DNA from 2 places in the Streptomyces sp. NPDC008125 genome. Region 2 is predicted to be linked to the other one. Evidence: riboswitches for the same ligand, from Rfam matches in the RefSeq annotation. Region 2 holds a riboswitch; the other holds the start of a gene.

Region 1 (3,916 bases), on a different contig from region 2:
TGCGCACTGGCGGCCGCTTCCCTTTCGTACGAGGCGGTCCCCGGGCCGTGACCGTGTGAATCCCGCCGGACGAACAGGGGTGCGCACAAGCGAGTTTCCGGTGGGGCCCCAGGGGCAGGCGTTCGGCATGGACAGAATCGAAGAAGTCGTGGAGACACAGGGCGACCTGCACCGTGTGGTGCTGGCGGCGGACACGAACGGTGACGGCAAGCCCGATGTGTGGATGACGGACACCACGGGGGACGGGGCCGCGGATCTGTATCAGTTCGACACCACGGGGGACGGCGAGGTCGACGTCACCATGGTGGAGCGCACGGAGACGGTCGGCCAGGACCGTGTCGTGGTCGAGGGCGACGGCGGTCACCCGGTGGAGGGCTGAGTACCCCTTCGCTGCCGCGCTCGGGGCCGAACCGGTGCGGCCCGCACGCGCTTCCTGCGGCTTCCCGGGTCGGACGGACGACCGGTGGCCGCACGCTCGCCGCCGCGTCCGGGTGTGTCGCCGCGTCCGGGTCGCCGGACGCGGCGAAGCTCAGTACAGCGTCCGCCAGGCGCCGCGCGGCCAGGCGAGTACCGCGAAGATCTGTACCGCGGCGGCCTGTTCGATGGCCTGGGTGGTCCCGCTGTCGTCGAAGCGCATCAAGCCGGTGGAGCTGTCCCGCCGTTCGGACCAGATGTGATCCGCGTAGTCGGCCATCGCCCGCCGGTAGACGGATCCACCCGTCACCGACTCCAGCAGCAGCAGGTTCTTGAAGAAGATCGAGTTGAAGAAGACGGGCTGGGTCGAGAGCCTGCCCCCGGTCACGAAGTGCTCGTACGCGGCCTCGGCCGTACGCGTGGCCCGGTCCAGGTACGTGCGGTCGCGGGTCGCCTCGTACAGCAGGACACCGACGCCGACGGGGACGCCCTGATTGTAGGACCAGACGGTCCGGTCGACCGAGCCGGTGAGGTCCAGGTTGTCCCAGTAGAGGCCTTCCGGGGTCCGCAGGTGGGTGTTCGTCCAGTCGTAGAAGCGCCTGGACGACGCGAGATAGCGGGACGTGCCGGTGATCTGGTGCAGGCGCAGGCCGAGTTGGGCGCCGGGCATGTTCGAGACCGTGTTGCGGCAGTGGTTCCAGTCGGCCTGGGTCCAGAACACCCCGCCGGGGGCGGGGTGTTCGGCGTCGGAGTCCCAGCCCGACTCGACGAGCGCGAAGATCTCCTCCGCGCGGCGGAGCGCGGCGCGGTCCCCGGTCTGCAGATGCAGCTGGGACTTGGCCAGTCCCACCCACTCGTTGTCGTCGTAGAACATGTCCCCGCCGTCGCCGTGCGGCGCGACCGGGTAGGAGTCGTAGCCGGCGAGGCCGGTGGTGCCGCCCGCCGCATTCCAGTACAGCTCCTGCGCCCTGGCGCGGGTGGCCAGAGCCGGGGCGTGGCGAGGGTCCACCAAAGCCAGGTCCAGGGCGGCGACATGGACCTGGGACAGAGGCCATTCGTAGGAGTACGGGCGGTCGTCGACGGCGACCGGGTACTGCTCGCGCACGAGCCCGGTGCCGTCCGCCGTGTCGAAGTACTTCTCCAGAGCGCCGTAGGTGACGCGCGCACGGGAGAGGAAGGCGGAGCGGGAGGGGAATCGGACAGCGGCCGGGACCGGTGTCGCGGACGCGGCGGCAGCGGTCGCCGGTACGGCGGTCAGGGCGGCCAGAGAGGCGCCGAGGACCTGACGGCGTGAGGGGGACCAGCGCATACGGAACTCTCCTGTTCGGGGGGGCGACGCAGGGTGCGGGGTGTCCGACAGTGCTCGACAACGTTGTCACCGGGGTCCGGGGACGTCAACGGCCAGGACGGAAACAGGCGGACGGAGATCGGTTCCGTCCCACGCCTCCCGTCGTCCCCCGGACTCCCGTGCCGGGATCGCGCCTCGGGGCCGCTCCGGTCACCCCCGCCGACCTGCCCCGAGCCGCCGTCCGGCTATCCTGGCCGCCGAAACCGGACACGGGGTGCCCCGCGCGGGGCTGAGAACACACCCGTCGAACCTGAACCAGCTAGTACTGGCGGAGGGATGTCTTCCATGGCGTTGCCGTATGCGCAGAACGACCGTGCGAACCCGGAGCGGGAAGCTCCGTACTCGCGGACCGCCTTCGGCGGCCGCATGCCCACCGCCCCCGGTGATCTGCGGATCGAGACTCACGGGATAGCCCCCGTGCCCGAAGAGCGCCGGTACGGCGGACCGGGCCGGCTGTTCACCGTCTGGTTCGCCCCCAACCTGACCGTGACCGGTGTCTTCACCGGCACCGTCGGCGTCGCGCTGGGCCTGGACTTCACCACGGCGCTTGTCGCGGTCGTCCTCGGCACGTTCGTCGGGGCGGCGCCCACCGCCTACCTCGGCACCTGGGGAAGCCGGACCGGAATCGGTCAACTTCCTCTTGCGCGACTGGCGTTCGGCCGTGCAGTCGTACTGCCCGGGGCCTTGCAGTGGCTCTCCTCGATCGCCTGGGACGCTCTGATCGGCCTGTTCGGCGGGGACGCGCTGGCCCAGCTGTGCGGCTGGCCGTTCTGGCTGGGCGTCCTGGTCATGATGGCCGCCCAGGGCGGGCTCGGCGTGCTGGGGTACGAGGCGATCCACCGGCTCCAGACCGTCATGACGTTCCTCCTGGCCGCCGCCTTCGCCGTGCTGGCCGTCAAACTGCTGGACGGTGTCCACCCCGCAGCCTCCGGTTCCGCGCACGGCGGCGACCGGGCGGGGGCCTTCGTCCTGACGTTCACGATCGCGCTGAGCCTGTCCCTGTCGTGGGCCCCGTACGCGAGCGACTTCAGCCGCTATCTGCCGACCGGTACCTCCCGGCCCCGCATGTTCTGGTTCACCCTGCTGGGCGTCAGCTTCTCCTTCGTGGCGGTCCAGACGCTCGGCCTGTGGGGCGCGTCCGTCTTCACCGATCAGACGGCACGGGGGATCGACACCCTTCTGGGCGGGGGCGCGCTCGGGGCGTTCGGGCTCCTCGCGGTGGCACTCGCCGCACTGTGCAGCAACGCCATGAACGACTACAGCGGTTCCCTGGCGCTGCAGACGATCGGGGTGCGCCTGCCACGCCCCGTCGCCGCTGCGCTCGCCGCGGCGCTCGGATTCCCGCTCGTGCTGTGGATGCACGCGGCCGACACCACCGCACGCTTCCAGAACGTGCTGCTCCTGGTCGGCTACTGGATCCCCGGCTTCGTCGCGATCGTGGCCGTCGACTGGGTGGTGAGGAAGAAGGACCGCGGCGGCGCCCCGTTCGACCTCGCGGCCGAGAGCGCCCGCGACCGGCCGTGGTGGCCGGCACTCGCCGCCTTCGCGGTCGCCTTCGCCGCGGCCGTGCCGTTCATGAGCACCGGCCTGTACGTGGGCCCGGTGGCGGAGGCCCTGCACGGAGCGGACCTCGCCTACGGTGTGGCGTTCCTCGCGGCCCTGGCGCTCTACGCCCCGCTGCGGCTGCGGCACCGCTCCTGACGCACCTCTGCCGGGACGGCATTCTCGGCATCGACGCGTGCACGGGCGCGCCCACATGCGCCCGCGTCGGCGCGCGGGCCCGCGCCCGCGTACACCCCGTCCCCCGACCTGCTGCCCTTGTGGCCCCGGACTCCCGCCGTCGCCGCGCTCCGCGAGCGGACCGAGGACTTCGAGACGCAGCGCGACCCGGCGGCCTCCACGGACCTCCCGCCGGGGGAGTGACGCGGGAGCGTGCCTCCGCGACGTCCCCCTCTTCAACGAAGTGGGTGCCCCTCGCCGGATGCGGTGGAGACGGCCACTCCATCGACGCGGGGGAGGAGAGGGGCAGAGCCACCTCGGTGAGCGAAGATCGCGCGACGCCCACACTATTGACATGTGCATGTAATGGCGATGTGATGTGGTCGATTCCGTCTGTCCTTGTTGGGTTGTGCGTCAATTACCCCCTCAGGAGCC
Region 2 (18,863 bases):
TGCACTCTCTGGGGTTCGTCGAACGGGAGGGCGACACCTGGCGCCCGACGTCCGGGCCGAGACTCAACGACGATGCCCGGCGAGGCGGTACTTGACCTGGAGCATTCGGGTGAAAAGGTAAGCGGGGTGACCTACGGAGTACGTGCGGCGCCACTCCCGGGGCCGATGCGTACGGCTTCGGCCCCGGCCGTCCGGTACGCCCGGCGGCGGGAGCGCGCGCGGCACCCGTGCGCTCCACCCGCCCTTCTCCGACGCGCACCGCGAGGCCTCAGTCACGCTACGCTCACAGGTCTTCACTCCCCACAAGTCCCCAGTACTTCACGGCAGAACGGCTCAAGGCACCACATGCCCCAGCACACCTCCGGGTCTGACCGCGCGGCAGTACCACCCGCTGCGCGTGGCACTGTGCGGCCCTCCGCCCCTTCCTCCCTCGAAGAGTTGTGGCGTACGTACAAGTCCACGGGAGACGAGCGGCTGCGGGAGCAACTGATCCTGCACTACTCGCCGCTCGTCAAGTACGTCGCGGGCCGGGTCAGCGTGGGGCTCCCGTCCAACGTCGAGCAGGCGGACTTCGTGTCCTCGGGAGTCTTCGGACTGATCGACGCCATCGAGAAGTTCGACATCGAGCGGGCCATCAAGTTCGAGACGTACGCGATCACACGCATCCGGGGCGCGATGATCGACGAACTCCGGGCGCTGGACTGGATTCCGCGATCCGTCCGGCAGAAGGCGCGGAACGTCGAGCGCGCGTACGCCACGCTCGAAGCGCAACTGCGGCGCACTCCGTCGGAGTCCGAGGTCGCCGCCGAGATGGGGATCGCGCTGGAGGAACTGCACGCTGTTTTCAGCCAGTTGTCGCTGGCGAACGTGGTGGCCCTGGAGGAGCTGCTCCACGTGGGCGGGGAAGGCGGCAACCGGCTCAGCCTGATGGACACGCTGGAGGACACGGCTGCCGACGACCCGGTGGAGGTCGCCGAGGGCCGCGAGCTCAGACGCCTGCTCGCCCGCGCCATCAACACGCTCCCGGACCGCGAGAAGACCGTGGTCACGCTCTACTACTACGAGGGCCTCACCCTCGCCGAGATCGGCAACGTCCTCGGAGTCACCGAGAGCCGGGTCAGCCAGATCCACACCAAGTCGGTCCTCCAGCTGCGCGCGAAACTGGCCGACGCCGGCCGCTGACCGAATCCCCGGCCGCCTTTCCTCCCCGCCGGACGTCGAGGTCGGGCACTTCACGGGCGCACCCCCCGCCGTACAGTGGAGCCGTGCCCAGGATTCGAGCGGCCTCCGTGGCCGAGCACCGGACCATGCAGCGCGGCGCCCTCCTGGACGCCGCGCGCTCCCTGCTTTCCGAGGGCGGGACGGAGGCCTTGACCTTCCCCGCGCTCGCCGAACGCACGGGTCTCGCCAGGTCGTCGGTGTACGAGTACTTCCGTTCCCGCGCCGCCGTCGTCGAGGAACTCTGCGCGGTCGACTTCCCCGTGTGGGCGGCCGAGGTGGAGAACGCCATGGCCCGGGCCACCACGCCCGAGGAGAAGATCGAGGCGTACGTCCGCAAGCAGCTCGAACTGGTCGGGGACCGCCGCCACCGCGCCGTGGTCGCCATCTCCGCCAGCGAGCTCGACGCCGGCGCGCGCGAGAAGATCAGGGCCGCGCACGGCGGACTGATCACCATGATCGTCGAGGCCCTGGGCGACCTCGGGCACACCCAGCCGAGGCTGGCGGCGATGCTGCTCCAGGGCTCCGTCGACGCGGCGGTGCGCCGGATCGAGCTGGTCGTGGCCGAAGAGCCGGGTGTGATCGCCGAGACCGCCGTCGCCATGATCCTGCGCGGTGTACGGGGCTGAACCCGCCACTAGGGCGTGTATCGAAAGTCCCGCCTGTCCGGCGACGTCCGGCACGCACGCTCGCCGCGTTGTCGGGATCACCCCGATACATCCAGTATCGGGGCGACCCTCCGCCTTGCGATCGCACGCACCGGACGTCGCCGGACCCGCCCTCCGGGCGAACGGCGCCACTTTCGACACACGCCCTAGGCCTCTTCGGGCAGAGGGACGCCCGACACCGGCAGCAGCCGCGACGGGCCCCGCCCCAGCAGGGCGGACGGCAGCAGCGAGAGCGGGTCGAGGTAGGTGTCCCCGCGCCGCACACCCCAGTGGAGACACCCCCGCGTGCAGTGCGAAGGGCCCGCTTCCGTCACCGCCACCGGTGTGCCCGCCCGGACCTCGTCGCCGACGCGCACCGACGAGCGCACGGGTTCGTACGTGGTGCGCAGCGGCGGACCGCCGCTCCCCGCCACCTCCACGGTGAGGACCCCGCGCCCCGCCACCCGGCCCGCGAACGCGACGCGTCCGGCCGCGACCGCCAGGACCCGGGTGCCGGGCGGCGCGGCGAGGTCGACGCCCCGGTGACCGGGCGCGTACGGGCCGGCGGGCGGCTCCCAGCCCCGTACGACCACCGGCCGCCCCGCCAGGGGCCAGGACCGGGCGTCGGAGGCGTTGCCCGCCGGGGCGGGCACCTCGGCCGGCGGATCGCCCGGCGTGCGCGCCGACGCTCCGGCCGGAGCCTGGGCGCCCGGCACCAGAAAGCCGAGCGCCAGAAGACCGAGCACCAGAAGACCGAGTACCAGGAGCAGGGGAACGAGGCGGACCGCCCCCGGCACCCGCACGCGTCCCCGTGCCCGTGGCAGCCCCGGCACCCGCACGCGTCCCCGTCCCCGCGCCGCCCCCGGCACCCGCACGCGTCCCCGTGTCCGATCCCATGCTCGTGCCGGCCACGGCCACGGCCACGGCCCCGGCACCTGTGCCCGTGCCCTTGTCCGCACCCGCCTCCGCACCCGTGTCCGTACCGGCTTCCGTACCCCAGGGGGGAACGCGGTCGTCCGTGTCCGCTGCATGCCGGAACCCTCCCCCCGGAGGGCCGCTGCCGGGGGATCTTGGACCCCGGCTGTGGAGTACTCGCCGGTTGTGGACAACGCCGTCACCCGACACGCGAAGGGTCCCGTACACTTCTTGTGGCGACCCGGGTGACCGGGTCGACTTCGCACGCCCCGCCACCTCCCTCTCAGCGGACGGTGGCCGCGCCTCTCGGTCCTTCGTGGCACGGCGCGTGGGGCGTCAGGCGCGACAGCAATCCTGCGGTCGCGGAACCGAGTACCTCAAGGAGATGGCCATGGCCGTCGTCACGATGCGGGAGCTGCTGGAAAGCGGCGTCCACTTCGGTCACCAGACCCGTCGCTGGAACCCGAAGATGAAGCGCTTCATCTTCACCGAGCGCAACGGCATCTACATCATCGACCTGCTCCAGTCGCTGTCGTACATCGACCGCGCCTACGAGTTCGTCAAGGAGACCGTCGCGCACGGCGGCTCCATCATGTTCGTGGGTACGAAGAAGCAGGCCCAGGAGGCCATCGCCGAGCAGGCGACGCGCGTCGGCATGCCGTACGTCAACCAGCGTTGGCTCGGTGGCATGCTCACCAACTTCTCCACCGTCTACAAGCGCCTTCAGCGTCTGAAGGAGCTCGAGCTCATCGACTTCGAGGACGTGGCCGCCTCCGGCCTCACCAAGAAGGAGCTCCTGGTCCTCTCCCGCGAGAAGGCCAAGCTGGAGAAGACCCTCGGCGGCATCCGCGAGATGCAGAAGGTCCCCAGCGCCGTCTGGATCGTCGACACCAAGAAGGAGCACATCGCCGTCGGTGAGGCGCGCAAGCTCCACATCCCGGTCGTCGCGATCCTCGACACCAACTGCGACCCCGACGAGGTCGACTACAAGATCCCGGGCAACGACGACGCGATCCGCTCCGTCACCCTGCTCACCCGCGTGATCGCCGACGCCGTCGCCGAGGGCCTCATCGCCCGTTCCGGTGCCGCCACCGGTGACTCGAAGCCGGGCGAGAAGGCCGCCGGCGAGCCCCTCGCCGAGTGGGAGCGCGACCTGCTCGAGGGCGACAAGAAGGACGACGCCGAGGTCCAGGCCTCCGCCGAGACCGAGAAGGCCGCGGACGCCGAGCCGGCCGAGGCCGCCGCCGAGACTGCCGAGGCCTCCGCCGAGACCGCCGAGGTCGAGGCTGCCGCCGAGACCGAGCAGGCCTGACACCTCCGTCACGGCTGACTGACGGCGGGGGCCGGTGCCATGCGCACCGCCCCCGCCGTTGACCCGTAGATCTTTCAGACTTCGAGAGAGAAACACAGACTCATGGCGAACTACACCGCCGCTGACGTCAAGAAGCTCCGCGAGCTCACCGGCGCCGGCATGATGGACTGCAAGAAGGCGCTCGACGAGGCCGACGGCAGTGTCGACAAGGCCGTCGAGGCGCTCCGTATCAAGGGCCAGAAGGGCGTCGCCAAGCGCGAGGGCCGCTCTGCCGAGAACGGTGCGGTCGTCTCGCTCATCTCCGACGACAAGACCTCCGGCGTTCTGCTCGAGCTGAAGTGCGAGACCGACTTCGTCGCCAAGGGCGAGAAGTTCCAGGCCGTCGCCAACACGCTCGCCGCGCACGTCGCCGCGACCTCCCCGGCCGACCTGGCCGCGCTGCTCGCCTCCGAGATCGAGGCCGGCAAGACCGTCCAGGCGTACGTGGACGAGGCCAACGCCAACCTCGGCGAGAAGATCGTCCTGGACCGCTTCGCGCAGTTCACCGGCGGTTACGTGGCTGCGTACATGCACCGCACCATGCCCGACCTCCCGCCGCAGGTCGGCGTGCTCGTCGAGCTGGACAAGCCGAACGCCGAGGTCGCCAAGGACGTCGCGCAGCACATCGCCGCCTTCGCCCCGAAGTACCTCAGCCGCGACGAGGTCCCGGCCGAGACGGTCGAGAACGAGCGTCGTGTCGCCGAGGCCACCTCGCGCGAGGAGGGCAAGCCCGAGGCCGCCCTCCCGAAGATCGTCGAGGGTCGCGTCAACGGCTTCTTCAAGGATGTCGTCGTCGTGGAGCAGTCCTTCGCCAAGGACGCCAAGAAGACGGTTCAGAAGGTTCTCGACGAGGCCGGTGTCTCCCTGAAGCGCTTCACGCGCATCAAGGTCGGCATCTGAGTCCCGTCCGCGAATGACGGTGGACCCGGATAGGGTCTGATGCAGTCGTCGGCCGCACACCTGCCGAGCGACCGCAGATCTGACGAGGAGGCCATTGCCGCAGAGGGACACCAGACCCACCGGCAATGGCCTTCTTCGTATGTGCACGAGGAGAATTTCCATGGACAAGGGCGCGGACGCCAAACAGGTTGACCACAAGCGCGACGAGAAGGTGTCCGGACGCTTCATGCTGAAGCTGTCCGGCGAGGCCTTCGCCGGTGGCGGCGGACTCGGAGTCGATCCCGACGTCGTGCACGCCATCGCCCGCGAGATCGCCGCAGTGGTGCGCGACGGTGCGGAGATCGCCGTCGTGATCGGCGGCGGCAACTTCTTCCGCGGCGCCGAGCTCCAGCAGCGCGGCATGGACCGGGCCCGGTCCGACTACATGGGCATGCTCGGCACCGTGATGAACTGCCTGGCGCTCCAGGACTTCCTGGAGAAGGAGGGCATCGACTCGCGCGTACAGACCGCCATCACCATGGGCCAGGTCGCCGAGCCGTACATTCCCCTCCGTGCCGTTCGCCACCTGGAGAAGGGGCGCGTCGTGATCTTCGGCGCCGGCATGGGCATGCCGTACTTCTCCACCGACACCACCGCTGCCCAGCGGGCCCTGGAGATCGACGCCGAGGCGCTCCTGATGGGCAAGAACGGCGTCGACGGGGTCTACGACTCCGACCCGAAGACCAACCCCGGCGCGGTGAAGTTCGACGCGCTGGAGTACAGCGAGGTGCTCGCCCGCGATCTGAAGATCGCCGACGCCACCGCGATCACGCTCTGCCGCGACAACCGGCTCCCGATCCTGGTCTTCGAACTGACCGCCGCGGGCAATATCGCCCGCGCCGTCAACGGTGAGAAGATCGGCACGCTCGTGAGTGACGAGAGCACCCGGGCCTGACGGCCCACGGATGGACAACGGCCTGCCGGTCGGACACCGTGCAGGTGAGGACGCGACGCAGGACCCGCAGGGCCCGGCGATGACGATGCCGGGCCCACTCAAGACACGCAGGAGCACGTGGTGATCGAAGAAATCCTCCTCGAAGCCGAGGAGAAGATGGAGAAGGCCGTTGTCGTGGCGAAAGAGGACTTCGCCGCGATCCGGACCGGCCGCGCGCACCCGGCGATGTTCAACAAGATCGTCGCCGACTACTACGGCGCGCTGACCCCGATCAATCAGCTGGCCTCCTTCTCGGTTCCCGAGCCGCGGATGGCCGTGGTGACGCCGTTCGACAAGACCGCGCTGCGCAACATCGAGCAGGCGATCCGCGACTCCGACCTGGGCGTCAACCCCAGCAACGACGGCAATATCATCCGGGTGGTCTTCCCCGAGCTCACCCAGGACCGCCGCAAGGAGTACATCAAGGTCGCCAAGACGAAGGCCGAGGACTCCAAGATCTCGATCCGCTCCATCCGCCGCAAGGCGAAGGAGACGCTCGACAAGCTCGTCAAGGACAAGGAGTCCGGCGAGGACGAGGTGCGCCGCGCGGAGAAGGAGCTCGACGACACCACCGCGAAGTACGTCACGCAGGTGGACGAGCTGCTGAAGCACAAGGAAGCCGAGCTGCTCGAAGTCTGATGAACGACTCCTCCTGGGGCGCCCCGCAGGGAGCCGGTTACTGGGGCACGTCCGAGATCGGGGCCGCTCCGGCGGGTCCTGCCCACGATGCGCACGGCGCCCAGCAGACTCGGCCCATGCCCATCGTGCCGGACACTCCCGACGCAGGTAGAGACGACGCAGACGACCACGACGGCCGGGACGGGGACGCCACGCACATCAGTGGCCCCCTGTTCCGCGACGAGGTGCCGCAGGCGCCCGCGCCCACCCCGCAGGCACCCGCGCCCGCCCCGCCCCCCGCTCCGCAGAAGAAGCGGGCGGGGCGTGACCTGCGGGCGGCCATAGGGGTCGGCGTGGGCCTCGGCGCCGTCGTCATCGCCTCGCTGTTCGTCGTGAAGGCCGTCTTCGTCGGCGTCATCGCCGTCGCCGTCGTCGTCGGCCTCTGGGAACTCACCTCCCGGCTGGCCGAGCGGAAGTCGATCAAGGCTCCGCTCGTCCCGCTCGCGGTGGGCGGCGCCGCCATGGTCGTGGCCGGCTACGAGTGGGGGGCGGACGGCGCCTGGATCGCGATGGCGCTCACCTCGCTCGCCGTACTCGTCGGGCGGATGACCGAGAAGCCGGAGGGATACCTGCGGGACGTCACCGCGGGTGTCTTCGCCGCGTTCTACGTACCGTTCCTGGCCACGTTCGTCGCGCTGATGCTGGCCGCGGACGACGGAGCGTGGCGGGTGCTGACCTTCCTGATACTGACCGTGGTCAGCGACACCGGCGCGTACGCGGTCGGCTGGCGGTTCGGCAAGCACAAGCTCGCCCCGCGCATCAGCCCCGGAAAGACCCGCGAAGGCCTGTTCGGGGCCATCGCCTTCGCGATGGTGGGCGGCGCGCTGTGCGTGCAGTTCCTGATCGACGACGGCACCTGGTGGCAGGGTCTGCTGCTCGGACTGGCGGTCGCCGCCAGCGCCACCCTCGGCGACCTCGGCGAGTCCATGATCAAGCGCGATCTCGGCATCAAGGACATGGGCACGCTGTTGCCCGGTCACGGCGGGATCATGGACCGGCTGGACTCGCTCCTGCCGACCGCTCCGGTGGTCTGGCTGCTCCTGGTGCTGTTCGTCGGCAGCGGCTGAGGTTTCAGGCGATACGTTCCGGCTGCGGTCCACGGGCCGTGCCCCACCGGCCGGAACGCTTCCGCCCACCGTGCTCCACCTGCGTCCTTACGCGTCGAGGGCCCGCTGTCCACAGGACGGCGGGCCCTTCCCGTCGCGTCTGCGACACTGGAAGAACCATGCCTAAGCCCGGAGAACTCACTTTCGTCGCGCCCCGCGGAGCCAAGAAGCCCCCGCGCCACCTCGCCGACCTCACGCCCGCCGAGCGCAAGGAAGCAGTCGCCGCGACCGGCGAGAAGCCGTTCCGCGCGCAGCAGCTCTCGCAGCACTACTTCGCGCGGTACGCGCACGATCCGTCGGAGTGGACGAACATCCCCGCAGGATCGCGGGACAAGCTCGCGGAAGCGCTGTTCCCGGACCTCATGTCGGTGGTCCGCCACATCAGCTGCGACGACGACACCACCCGCAAAACGCTCTGGAAGCTGCACGACGGGACGCTGGTCGAGTCCGTCCTCATGCGCTACCCCGAGCGCGTGACGATGTGCATCTCGTCACAGGCCGGCTGCGGGATGAACTGCCCGTTCTGCGCGACCGGACAGGCCGGTCTCGACCGGAACCTCTCCACCGCCGAGATCGTGCACCAGATCGTGGACGGTATGCGGGCGCTGCGCGACGGCGAGGTGCCGGGCGGGCCCGCGCGCCTCTCCAACATCGTCTTCATGGGGATGGGGGAGCCGCTGGCCAACTACAACCGCGTCGTCGGCGCCATCCGCCGGCTGACCGACCCGGAGCCGGACGGCCTGGGCCTCTCCCAGCGCGGCATCACCGTCTCCACGGTGGGCCTGGTGCCCGCCATGCTGCGCTTCGCGGACGAGGGCTTCAAGTGCCGTCTCGCCGTCTCGCTGCACGCCCCGGACGACGAGCTCCGGGACACCCTCGTGCCCGTGAACACCCGCTGGAAGGTCCGCGAGGTGCTCGACGCCGCGTGGGAGTACGCCGAGAAGTCCGGCCGCCGGATCTCCATCGAGTACGCCCTGATCCGCGACATCAACGACCAGGCGTGGCGGGGCGACCGGCTCGGCCGGCTGCTCAAGGGCAAGCGGGTGCACGTCAACCTCATCCCGCTCAACCCGACGCCCGGCTCGAAGTGGACCGCCTCCCGCCCCGAGGACGAGAAGGCGTTCGTGGAGGCCATCGCCGCCCACGGAGTGCCCGTCACGGTGCGCGACACCCGTGGCCAGGAGATCGACGGGGCCTGCGGACAGCTGGCCGCCGCCGAGCGCTGAGCAAACCCCTTCGGGATGCCCCGGTCGGTCGGCCGCTGTCGGTCCGACCGGGGCAAAGCCCCCGCACAGGGTCCGTGTAGCCTGGCCCCCGCATTCAACTTCATATTCCGACAGGGGAGCGCCACAGCGCTGAGAGTGCGGCACCGGTGAACGGATGGCCGCAGACCCTCTGAACCTCGCCCGGGTCATTCCGGGTAGGAAGTTCGGTCATTACTCAAGCTGTTGCGCCCTGCCCGCTTCCGGAATCCGCCGGAGCGCGCGGGGCCGCGTCTCTTCCTGGTCACCTCCAGGAGGAACCACATGCACACCACGACGAAGTACGCGGCGACCGCGCTCGCCGCCGCACTCGGCGTCACCGCACTCGCCGGCTGCGGAAGCTCCGACGACGACACGTCCGGCTCGGGCGCCTCCAAGGGCTCCACGACCGTCACCCTGGTCAGTCACGACTCGTTCACCGCCTCGGACGACGTGCTCAAGGAGTTCACGAAGGAGACCGGCTACACGGTCAAGGTCCTCAAGAGCGGCGACGCAGGAGCGGCCCTCAACCAGGAGATCCTCACCAAGGGCTCCCCGCGCGGCGACGTCTTCTTCGGCGTCGACAACACGCTGCTCTCCCGCGCCCTCGACCAGGGCCTCTTCACCCCCTACAAGGCGAAGGGACTGGACGACGTCTCGGCCGACACCCAGCTCGACGCCAAGCACCGGGTCACGCCAGTCGACACCGGCGACATCTGCGTCAACTACGACAAGAAGTACTTCGCCGACAAGAAGCTGGACCCGCCGCAGTCCTTCGCGGACCTGCTGAAGCCCGCGTACAAGAACCTCCTGGTCACCGAGAACGCCGCCACCTCCTCGCCCGGCCTCGGCTTCCTGCTCGGCACCGTCGCCGACTCCGGCGAGAAGGGCTACCAGGACTACTGGAAGAAGCTGAAGGCCAACGGCGTCAAGGTCGTCGACGGCTGGGAGCAGGCGTACAACGAGGAGTTCTCGGGCTCCGCGGGCGGCAAGAAGGCGAACGCGGACCGCCCGCTCGTCGTCTCCTACGCCTCCAGCCCGCCGGCCGAGGTCTACTACGCCGACCCGCAGCCGGCCGAGGCCCCCACCGGCGTCGCCACCGCGACCTGCTTCCGCCAGATCGAGTTCGCCGGTCTGCTGGACGGGGCGAAGAACGAGGCCGGCGGCAAGGCACTGCTGGACTTCCTGATCAGCAGGACGTTCCAGGAGGACATGCCGCTCCAGATGTTCGTCGACCCCGTCCTCAAGGACGCGAAGCCGCCGGAGGTCTACACCAAGTTCGGCGCCACCGTGGACAAGCCGTTCACCGTGGCCCCCGAGGAGATCGCCGCCAACCGTGAGCAGTGGGTCCGGACCTGGACCTCGCTCGTCGTGAAGTGACGAAGCCCCCCGTGCCGAAGACAGCCGGACCCGCCGCGCGCCCCCGCACCACCACCACCGGCGGCGCGCGCTCCCTCGCGACGCGGCTCGGCCTGATGGCCGTGCCCGTCGCGTTCTTCGGGCTGTTCTTCGCGTACCCGGTCGCCGCGATCGTGGCCCGGGGGCTGAAGACCGAGGACGGCTGGCAGTTCGCGCGCTTCGGCGAGGTCCTCGGCCGGGCGGACCTCGGGGGCGTCCTCTGGTTCACCACCTGGCAGGCGTTCGCCTCCACCGCGCTGACCCTGCTGATCGCGCTCCCCGGCGCCTACGTCTTCGCCCGGCTCGAATTCCCCGGCAAACAGCTGCTGCGCGCGATCGTCACCGTGCCGTTCGTGCTGCCGACCGTCGTCGTCGGCACCGCCTTCCTCGCCCTGCTCGGACGCGGTGGGCTGCTCGACGAGCTGTGGGGGATACGCCTCGACACCACCGTCTGGGCGATCCTGCTGGCCCACGTCTTCTTCAACTACGCCGTGGTCGTACGGACCGTCGGCGGGCTCTGGTCGCAGCTCGACCCGCGCCAGGAGGAGGCCGCCCGGGTGCTCGGCGCGGGGCGGTTCGCCGCCTGGCGCCGGGTGACGCTGCCCGCGCTCGCCCCCGCCGTGGGCGCCGCCGCTCTCATGGTCTTCCTGTTCACGTTCACCTCGTTCGGTGTCGTACAGATCCTCGGCGGTCCCGCCTACTCCACGCTCGAAGTGGAGATCTACCGGCAGACCGCGCAGTTGCTCGACCTGCCCACCGCCGCGGTACTGACCCTCGTCCAGTTCGTCGCCGTCGGCGCCATCCTGGCCGTACACGCGCGTACGGTACGCAGCCGGGAGAGGGCCCTGCGCCTCGTCGACCCGGCGCAGACCGCCCGCCGCCCGCGTGGCGCCGGCCAGTGGGCGCTCCTCGGGGGGCTCCTGCTGACCGTGCTGATCCTCATCCTGCTGCCCCTCGGGGTGCTGGTGGAGCGGTCCTTCGACCAGCCGGGCGGGCACGGACTGGCCTACTACCGGGCCCTGGGATCGGCCGAAGCCAGCGGTTCCACCTTCCTCGTCGCCCCGCTGGAGGCGATCTGGAACTCCCTCCAGTACGCCCTCGCCGCGACCGGCATCTCCCTCGTCGTCGGAGGGCTCGCCGCCGCCGCGCTCACCCGCCGGGCGGGGCGGCTGGTCCGGGGCTTCGACGCGCTCCTCATGCTGCCGCTCGGCGTCTCCGCGGTCACCGTCGGCTTCGGCTTCCTGATCACGCTGGACGAACCGCCGCTCGACCTGCGCACCTCCTGGATTCTGGTGCCGCTCGCCCAAGCGCTGGTGGGTGTCCCCTTCGTCGTACGGACCATGCTGCCGGTCCTGCGCGCCGTGGACGCCCGGTTGCGGGAGGCGGCGGCCGTCCTCGGCGCCTCGCCGCTGCGGGCCTGGCGCGAGGTGGACCTCCCGCTGGTGCGCCGGGCGCTGCTCGTCGCCGCCGGCTTCGCCTTCGCCGTCTCGCTCGGCGAGTTCGGAGCCACCGTCTTCATCGCCCGTCCCGACCGCCCGACCCTGCCGGTCGCCGTCGCGCGCCTGCTGGGCCGTTCGGGGGAGCTCAACTACGGCCAGGCGATGGCCCTCAGCACGATCCTGATGCTGGTGTGCGCCGTCTCCCTGCTGCTCCTCGAACGCATCCGTACCGACCGATCCGGGGAGTTCTGACCATGCTGGAGCTGGACGCGGCCACGGTCCGTTTCGGTGGACGGGCGGTGCTGGACGCGGTGGACCTCGCGGTCGCCGACCACGAGATCGTCTGCGTGCTCGGCCCGAGCGGCAGCGGGAAGTCCACCCTGCTGCGCGTCGTCGCCGGGCTCCAGCCGCTCGACGGCGGCCGGGTGTTCCTCGACGGCACGGACCAGGAGGGCGTCCCGGTGCACCGGCGCGGCCTCGGGCTGATGTTCCAGGACCACCAGCTCTTCCCGCACCGGGACGTGGCCGCCAACGTCGCCTTCGGGCTGCGGATGCGCGGGGTGGACCGGAGCGGCCGGCGCGAGCGTGTCGCCGAACTCCTCGATCTGGTGGGACTCTCCGGCGCGGGGCCCCGGGCCGTCGCCGGGCTGTCCGGCGGTGAGCAGCAGCGGGTGGCGCTCGCCCGCGCCCTCGCGCCCAGCCCGAGACTGCTGATGCTGGACGAACCGCTCGGCCAGCTCGACCGGGGACTGCGCGAACGCCTCGTCGTCGAACTCCGCTCGCTCTTCACGGACCTGGGCACGACCGTGCTCGCCGTCACCCACGACCAGGGCGAGGCCTTCGCGCTCGCCGACCGGGTCGTCGTGATGCGGGACGGCCGGATCGCCCAGGCGGGCACCCCGCTGGAGGTCTGGCAGCGCCCCGCCTCCGCCTTCGTCGCCCGCTTCCTCGGCTTCGACAACGTGGTCGGGGCGACGGTCACCGGCACCACCGCACGGACCCCGTGGGGAGAGGTGCCCGTACCGAAGGGATCACCGCAGGGCAACTGCGACCTGCTGGTACGGCCCGCGGGCGTACGGATCGGCGCCCCGGAGGACGGCCTGCGCTGCACGGCCGGAGCGCGTACGTTCCGGGGCGACCGGGTCGCCGTGCGGCTCACCCCCGAGCACGGCCCGGTCGTGGAGGCCGAGTGCGCGCTCGCCGACACCCCGGCCGAGGGCGCGGTCGTCGGGGTCACCTTCGACGCGGCGGGGACGGTGGTCCTGGCGGCGGCGTCGGTGGCCTGACGCGCGGCGCCGGACCGGGGCCCGGCCGCCGCCCGTACAGACGACCGTCCGGCAGGGCCGGGCGGGGTCCTACGCTGTCGTCCATGACGCTCCAGGAGCCGGCCGAGCCGCACATATCCGTCCTGTACGACGACTCCCGCCGTGACCTGCGTGACCCGTCTGCGCCCCGACCGGTACGGCTCTACGTGTGGGAGCCGGTCCGCCGGGTCACCGACGCCGGTCCGCTGGTCGTGGTGTCGCACGGAACGGGCGGCTCCGGCAGTGCGATGACCTGGCTGGTGCGTCCGCTGGTGGAGGCGGGCTTGCGCGTGGTCGCGCTCGACCATCACGGCAACAACTCCGTCGACGGATACGAACCCGAGGCTTTTGTCCTCGGCTGGGAGCGCCCCCGGGACGTCACCTTCGCGCTCGACGCGCTGGCGGCCCGGGAACCCCTCGGGCCGGTCGGTGCCGCCGGGTTCTCGTTCGGTGGGTACACCGCCGCGGCGCTCGCCGGGGCGCGCGTCGACCGGGACGTGGTGGCGGCCCTGCTCGGCGGAGAGCTGCCGGAGCCGGTGGTTCCGGAGTTCCCGGGCCTGATCGCGGCGGTACGGGAGAAGCGGACGCCCAAGGAACTGGCGGCGGCCGTCCAGGACTCCGGGGCGGACGTGTCCGACCCGCGGGTGCGGGCAGTCTTCCAGGTGGCGCCCGGCCTGGGATCGCTGCTGACGCCCGGCAGCCTGGCCGCGATCCGGATTCCGGTGGAGCTCCGCTGGGGCGGGGCCGACACCATCACCCCGTACGCCGAGGACACCGCACCGTACCTGGACCACATCCCCGGGATCACCGGGCACTGCGTGGGACCCGACGTCCGGCACGAGGACTTCTTCGAGCACCTGCCGGGCGACGGGGAGGCCCGGACGCGGACCGGGGCGGACGCCGCCCCCTTCTTCCTGCGGCACCTCGCCGGGCGCACTCCGGGTACCCACGGGGGCCCTGGACGCCCCGGGTCCTGACCGCCGCCGCGACAGCTCCGGGCGGTCGGCGCAAGCTGGAGACGGGCCCCGCCGGCACCGGAGACGGGCCCGACCGGGAAGGACAGTGACGCGGATCATGAGCCAGTCAGCACGCGAGGGCATCGACATCACCCGCGTACTCGACGCCTCCAGGCAGCGCGTCTTCCGGGCGTGGACCGATCCGGAGGACTTCGCGGCCTGGTACGGCGGCGACGCGGAGGTGCCGCTCGACCGGATGTTCATGGACGTACGCCCCGGAGGCACCTGGAGCCTGGTCCTGGTCGTGCCCGGCACCGAGATGCCGTTCCACGGGACGTACCTCGAAGTGGCGGACCCGGAGCGGATCGTCTTCACGCTCCAGGACGCGACGGCGCCCGAGAGCGCCGGCGAGACGGTGACCGCCACCTTCCACGAGCGCCCGGGCGGCACCACCGAACTGGTCTTCCAGCAGCGCGGAGGCCATCTCACGGCCGAGCAGTACGCCGCCGCCGAGGACGGCTGGGAGGCCTTCTTCGACGCCCTCGCCGGCCGCCTCGCCACGCACCCCTGAGGGGGCCCGCACGAGAGCGCCCGGGTTCCGCACGAGAGCGCCGGGGCCCGGCGGGCAGCGGGATCCCGGCGCTCTCAGCCCACTCGACCGTCTCAGCCCGACAGCGGCAGGGCCGCCAGCTGGGCGAGCACCCAGGTCAGCGGGGCGAACACCAGCAGCAGCGCGACCGCCCGCAGCGCGGTCGCGGACCGCAGCACGGACGAGTGGGCACCCATCCGGTGCAGGGTCCGCGCGGTCCGCTCCCGGTCCTGCCGCGCCTCGATCGCGGAGGTCAGCAGGGATGCCGTCGTGCAGCCCAGGACCAGGACGGCCCCGAGCGCGGTGAGCGGCCCGTAGGAGCGCGACCCCGGTTCGTACAGCGCCATCGCCGCGAAGGCGCCCGAGACCACCGCGCAGACGATGCCGAGCGGCCGGCCGATGCGGCGGGCCTCGTCCATCAGGACCCGGCCCGCCAGCAGCCGCACGGCCCCCGGCCGGGCCGACTGGAGCAGCCGGCCGCAGAGGTGGGTGAGGCCGGGCCCGGCGAGCGCCAGGCCGGTCGCGGTGAGGACCCAGCCGGCCAGCACACCGGCGGGGGTGGAGTCGAGCCGGCCCGGCAGCGGGAAGGGGCTGCCCCCCGAGCCCCTGCTCGCGTACGCCTCCACGGCAAGACCGGCGGCGGCCAGCGCCACACCCCAGGGCAGTCCCGCCGGAGCGGCGGCGGGGGAGGCGGGCTCCTCCGCCGCGAACGGCTCGTCCGGCGCCGGGGCCGTGGGCCGGGACCGCAGGGCCAGCGCGCTCGCCACGGACGCCGAGACGGGCACGAGTGCCAGCAGCACCAGCGCGGCGGCGAGCGGCAGCGGGGCACCGGCGCCCAGGAACTCCGCCGCGCCGCCGTCGAAGGGCATTCCGGTCAGATCGCCACGCAGGTGCAGGAAGAAGAGCAGGGCCACCATCGAGCCGAGGGTGGTGGCGACCGCGGTGGAGACGGCGGCGAGCACCGACAGCCGGACCGGCCCGAGACCGAGAGCGGAGAGCCCGGCACGCGGCCGGGTGCTCGGGTCCGTACGGGCCACCGCGACGGCGAACTGCACGGTGGCCGCCAGCGGTACCGAGCACCACAGCAGCCGCAGCACCGAGCCCGCCGCCTGGGACGGGTGCCCGGAGGCGTGCCCCAGCGTGCTCAGCAGGAGGAAGCCCACCCCGGCGGAGGCGGAGGCGACCAGCAGTCGCCTGACCAGGACGAGGGGATGGGAGCCGCGGGCTAGACGGAGAGCGAGCACGCCGAGCGGCCTTCCGTGTCGGCCACGGCGGGCAGCTTGACGGTGGCGACCCGGCGGCCGTCCAGCATCGGGACCGTGCGGTCGGCGAGCGCGGCGATCTCCGCGTCGTGGGTGGCCATCACCACCGTGATGCCGTGCGAACGCGCCGCCGCCGTCAGGGTACGCAGCAGCTGGTTGCGGTCGGCCCCGTGCAGGGTCGCGGTCGGCTCGTCCGCGAAGATCACGGAAGGGGCGGCGCTGAGGGCGCGTGCCACGGAGATCCGCTGACGCTGGATCTGGAGCAGCGCATGGGGCCGCTTCTTGGCGAGCGGCCCGATGTCCATGCGCTCCAGCCACTCCATGGCGGCCTTCTTGGCGGTGCGGTGGGAGACGCCACGCAGCAGCAGCGGCAGCGCGGCGTTCTCCCAGGCGCTGAGCTCGGGGACGAGTTGCGGATCGGAGGCGATCCAGCCGAACCGGTCGCGGCGCAGCTGTTCACGCAGGCGGGGTCCCATGGTGTGGACCGGCACGCTGTTGAACCACACCTCGCCCTGCTGCGGCACCAGTTGGCCCGAGAGGCAGTGCAGCAGCGTGGACTTTCCGCTGCCGCGCGGCCCCGTGACGGCGAGGATCTCGCCGTCACGGACACCGAGCGAGACACCGCTGAGGCCCGGAGATCCATTGTGGGAGTGATGCAGGGAGCGTGCCCAGATCACGTCGTTGTCCGGCGGGGCCACCATGGCGTACACCTCGGTTCAGGTCAGTTTCCCGTTCCCCCGTACGGGGGAACGAAGACGCGGCCGATCGGTCACTGGGCACGGTAGGGAGTGGGAACGGGGTGTGCGAACAGCACGCGGCCCGGACGAGTTCGTTCTCACTCGATCGGGTGCATTCGAACCGAGGTGGCCACGATGGGCGAGGTGGTGTGAGCAGGTCATGGGAGCGGTGATCCGCAGGACGCCCCGGCCTACCGGCTTCCGTACGTACGCTGGCCATGAAGGACCGGGCCGACCGGCGACCGACGAGAGACCGACGAGAAGGAGTGGTGGCTGTGACCACCGAGGTGCGACGTCTGCGCAACTACATCGACGGGGAGTTCCGGGACGCCGCCGACGGGCGGACCATCGACGTGGTCAACCCGGCCACGGAGGAGGTCTACGCGACCTCGCCGCTCTCCGGGCCGGCCGACGTCGACGCCGCCATGGCGGCAGCCGCCGCGGCGTTCCCCGGGTGGCGCGACACCACGCCCGCCGAGCGGCAGAAAGCACTGCTCAGGATCGCCGACGCGTTCGAGGAGCACGCGGAGGAGCTGATCGCGGCGGAGTCGGAGAACACCGGCAAGCCGCTGGCGCTCACCCGCAGCGAGGAGATCCCCCCGATGGTGGATCAGATCCGCTTCTTCGCGGGCGCGGCCCGGATGCTGGAGGGCCGCTCGGCCGGGGAGTACATGGAGGGCCTGACCTCGATCGTCCGGCGCGAGCCGGTCGGTGTCTGCGCCCAGGTCGCGCCCTGGAACTACCCGATGATGATGGCGGTCTGGAAGTTCGCCCCGGCACTCGCGGCGGGGAACACCGTCGTCCTCAAGCCGTCCGACACCACCCCCGCGTCGACCGTCCTGATCGCCGGGATCATCGGCGAGATCCTCCCCGCCGGTGTCTTCAACGTCATCTGCGGCGACCGCGAGACCGGCCGCGCGATGGTGGAGCACCCGACCCCCGCGATGGCCTCGATCACCGGTTCCGTACGGGCCGGTGCGCAGGTGGCCGCCTCGGCGGCCAAGGACGTCAAGCGCGTCCACCTGGAGCTCGGCGGCAAGGCGCCCGTCGTGGTCTTCGAGGACGTGGACATCGACAAGGCGGTGGCCGGCATCTCCGAGGCGGGCTACTTCAACGCGGGCCAGGACTGTACGGCTGCGACCCGGGTGCTGGTGCACGAGTCGGTGCACGACGCCTTCGTCGCGGCCCTGGCCGTGGCGGCCAAGGAGACGAAGACGGGCCTGCCGGACGACGAGGACGTGCTCTACGGCCCGCTCAACAACGCCGATCAGCTCGCCCGGGTCAGCGGGTTCATCGACCGCCTCCCGGCGCACGCCACCGTCGAGGCGGGCGGCCACCGCGTCGGCGACCAGGGCTACTTCTGGGCGCCGACCGTCGTCTCCGGGCTGCGCCAGGACGACGAGATCATCCAGAACGAGGTCTTCGGCCCCGTCATCACCGTGCAGTCCTTCACCGACGAGGCCCAGGCGCTGGAGTTCGCCAACGGCGTCGAGTACGCGCTCGCCTCCTCGGTGTGGACCAAGGACCACGCCCGCGCGATGCGGATGTCGAAGAACCTCGACTTCGGCTGCGTCTGGATCAACACCCACATTCCGCTGGTCGCCGAGATGCCGCACGGCGGGTACAAGAAGTCGGGTTACGGCAAGGACCTCTCGGCGTACGGCTTCGAGGACTACACGCGGATCAAGCACGTCATGACCTCCCTCGAGGGCTGACCGCACCGCCACCCACTCCTGACCGCACCACCCTTCGGGCCGCACCGTGCGGCTCCCGCGCGGCCCCCGGTTTTTTCCGGGGGCCGCGCTGCGTTCAGGGGGCTCGTCCGTTCCGCCGAGACACTTTTGAACGTGTTCATAAATGGCGTACAGTGCGGGGCATGAGCGAGCGGGCCCTGTTGCGGCACATACGCGTGTGGTTGGTCTTCTTCGTCGTCTGCCTGGCGCTGAGCGGCCTGACCGCCTTCCCGCTGGTGCACGAACTCCGCTGGACCGAGCAGTTGTTGGCGTCCTCGGCGTCGCCGGTTCCCGAGCATCTGCCCGCCCTCATGGAGTGGATCACCCGGGTGCGCACCGGGCTCGACGAGACCGACGCGCACCACCCCTTCGTGCTGTACGGGACCGACTGGCTGGCCTTCGCCCATCTCGTCATC

What was found. Region 2 has a riboswitch for thiamine pyrophosphate ahead of ACFZAX_RS17145 (thiamine ABC transporter substrate-binding protein). Riboswitches for the same ligand answer to the same signal wherever they lie in the genome.
Region 1: another riboswitch for thiamine pyrophosphate. It lies ahead of ACFZAX_RS32195 (cytosine permease); the one in region 2 lies ahead of ACFZAX_RS17145 (thiamine ABC transporter substrate-binding protein).

What each region holds. Positions count from the first base shown of each region.
Region 1 is NZ_JBIBHR010000027.1:37,949-41,864, reverse strand. Features, by position in the region: gene ACFZAX_RS32205 (hypothetical protein) at 128-379, shown strand; gene ACFZAX_RS32200 (glycoside hydrolase family 76 protein) at 530-1,723, opposite strand; TPP riboswitch at 1,963-2,056, shown strand; gene ACFZAX_RS32195 (cytosine permease) at 2,048-3,463, shown strand.
Region 2 is NZ_JBIBHR010000009.1:80,585-99,447, reverse strand. Features, by position in the region: gene dprA (DNA-processing protein DprA) at 1-95, shown strand, start outside; gene whiG (RNA polymerase sigma factor WhiG) at 346-1,182, shown strand; gene ACFZAX_RS17185 (helix-turn-helix domain-containing protein) at 1,290-1,847, shown strand; gene ACFZAX_RS17180 (peptidoglycan DD-metalloendopeptidase family protein) at 2,033-2,662, opposite strand; gene rpsB (30S ribosomal protein S2) at 3,172-4,092, shown strand; gene tsf (translation elongation factor Ts) at 4,195-5,031, shown strand; gene pyrH (UMP kinase) at 5,192-5,965, shown strand; gene frr (ribosome recycling factor) at 6,086-6,643, shown strand; gene ACFZAX_RS17155 (phosphatidate cytidylyltransferase) at 6,643-7,749, shown strand; gene rlmN (23S rRNA (adenine(2503)-C(2))-methyltransferase RlmN) at 7,908-9,014, shown strand; TPP riboswitch at 9,117-9,233, shown strand; gene ACFZAX_RS17145 (thiamine ABC transporter substrate-binding protein) at 9,315-10,409, shown strand; gene ACFZAX_RS17140 (ABC transporter permease subunit) at 10,505-12,118, shown strand; gene ACFZAX_RS17135 (ATP-binding cassette domain-containing protein) at 12,121-13,152, shown strand; gene ACFZAX_RS17130 (serine aminopeptidase domain-containing protein) at 13,236-14,147, shown strand; gene ACFZAX_RS17125 (SRPBCC domain-containing protein) at 14,245-14,697, shown strand; gene ACFZAX_RS17120 (hypothetical protein) at 14,790-15,959, opposite strand; gene ACFZAX_RS17115 (ATP-binding cassette domain-containing protein) at 15,941-16,678, opposite strand; gene ACFZAX_RS17110 (aminobutyraldehyde dehydrogenase) at 16,990-18,429, shown strand; gene ACFZAX_RS17105 (hypothetical protein) at 18,591-18,863, shown strand, end outside.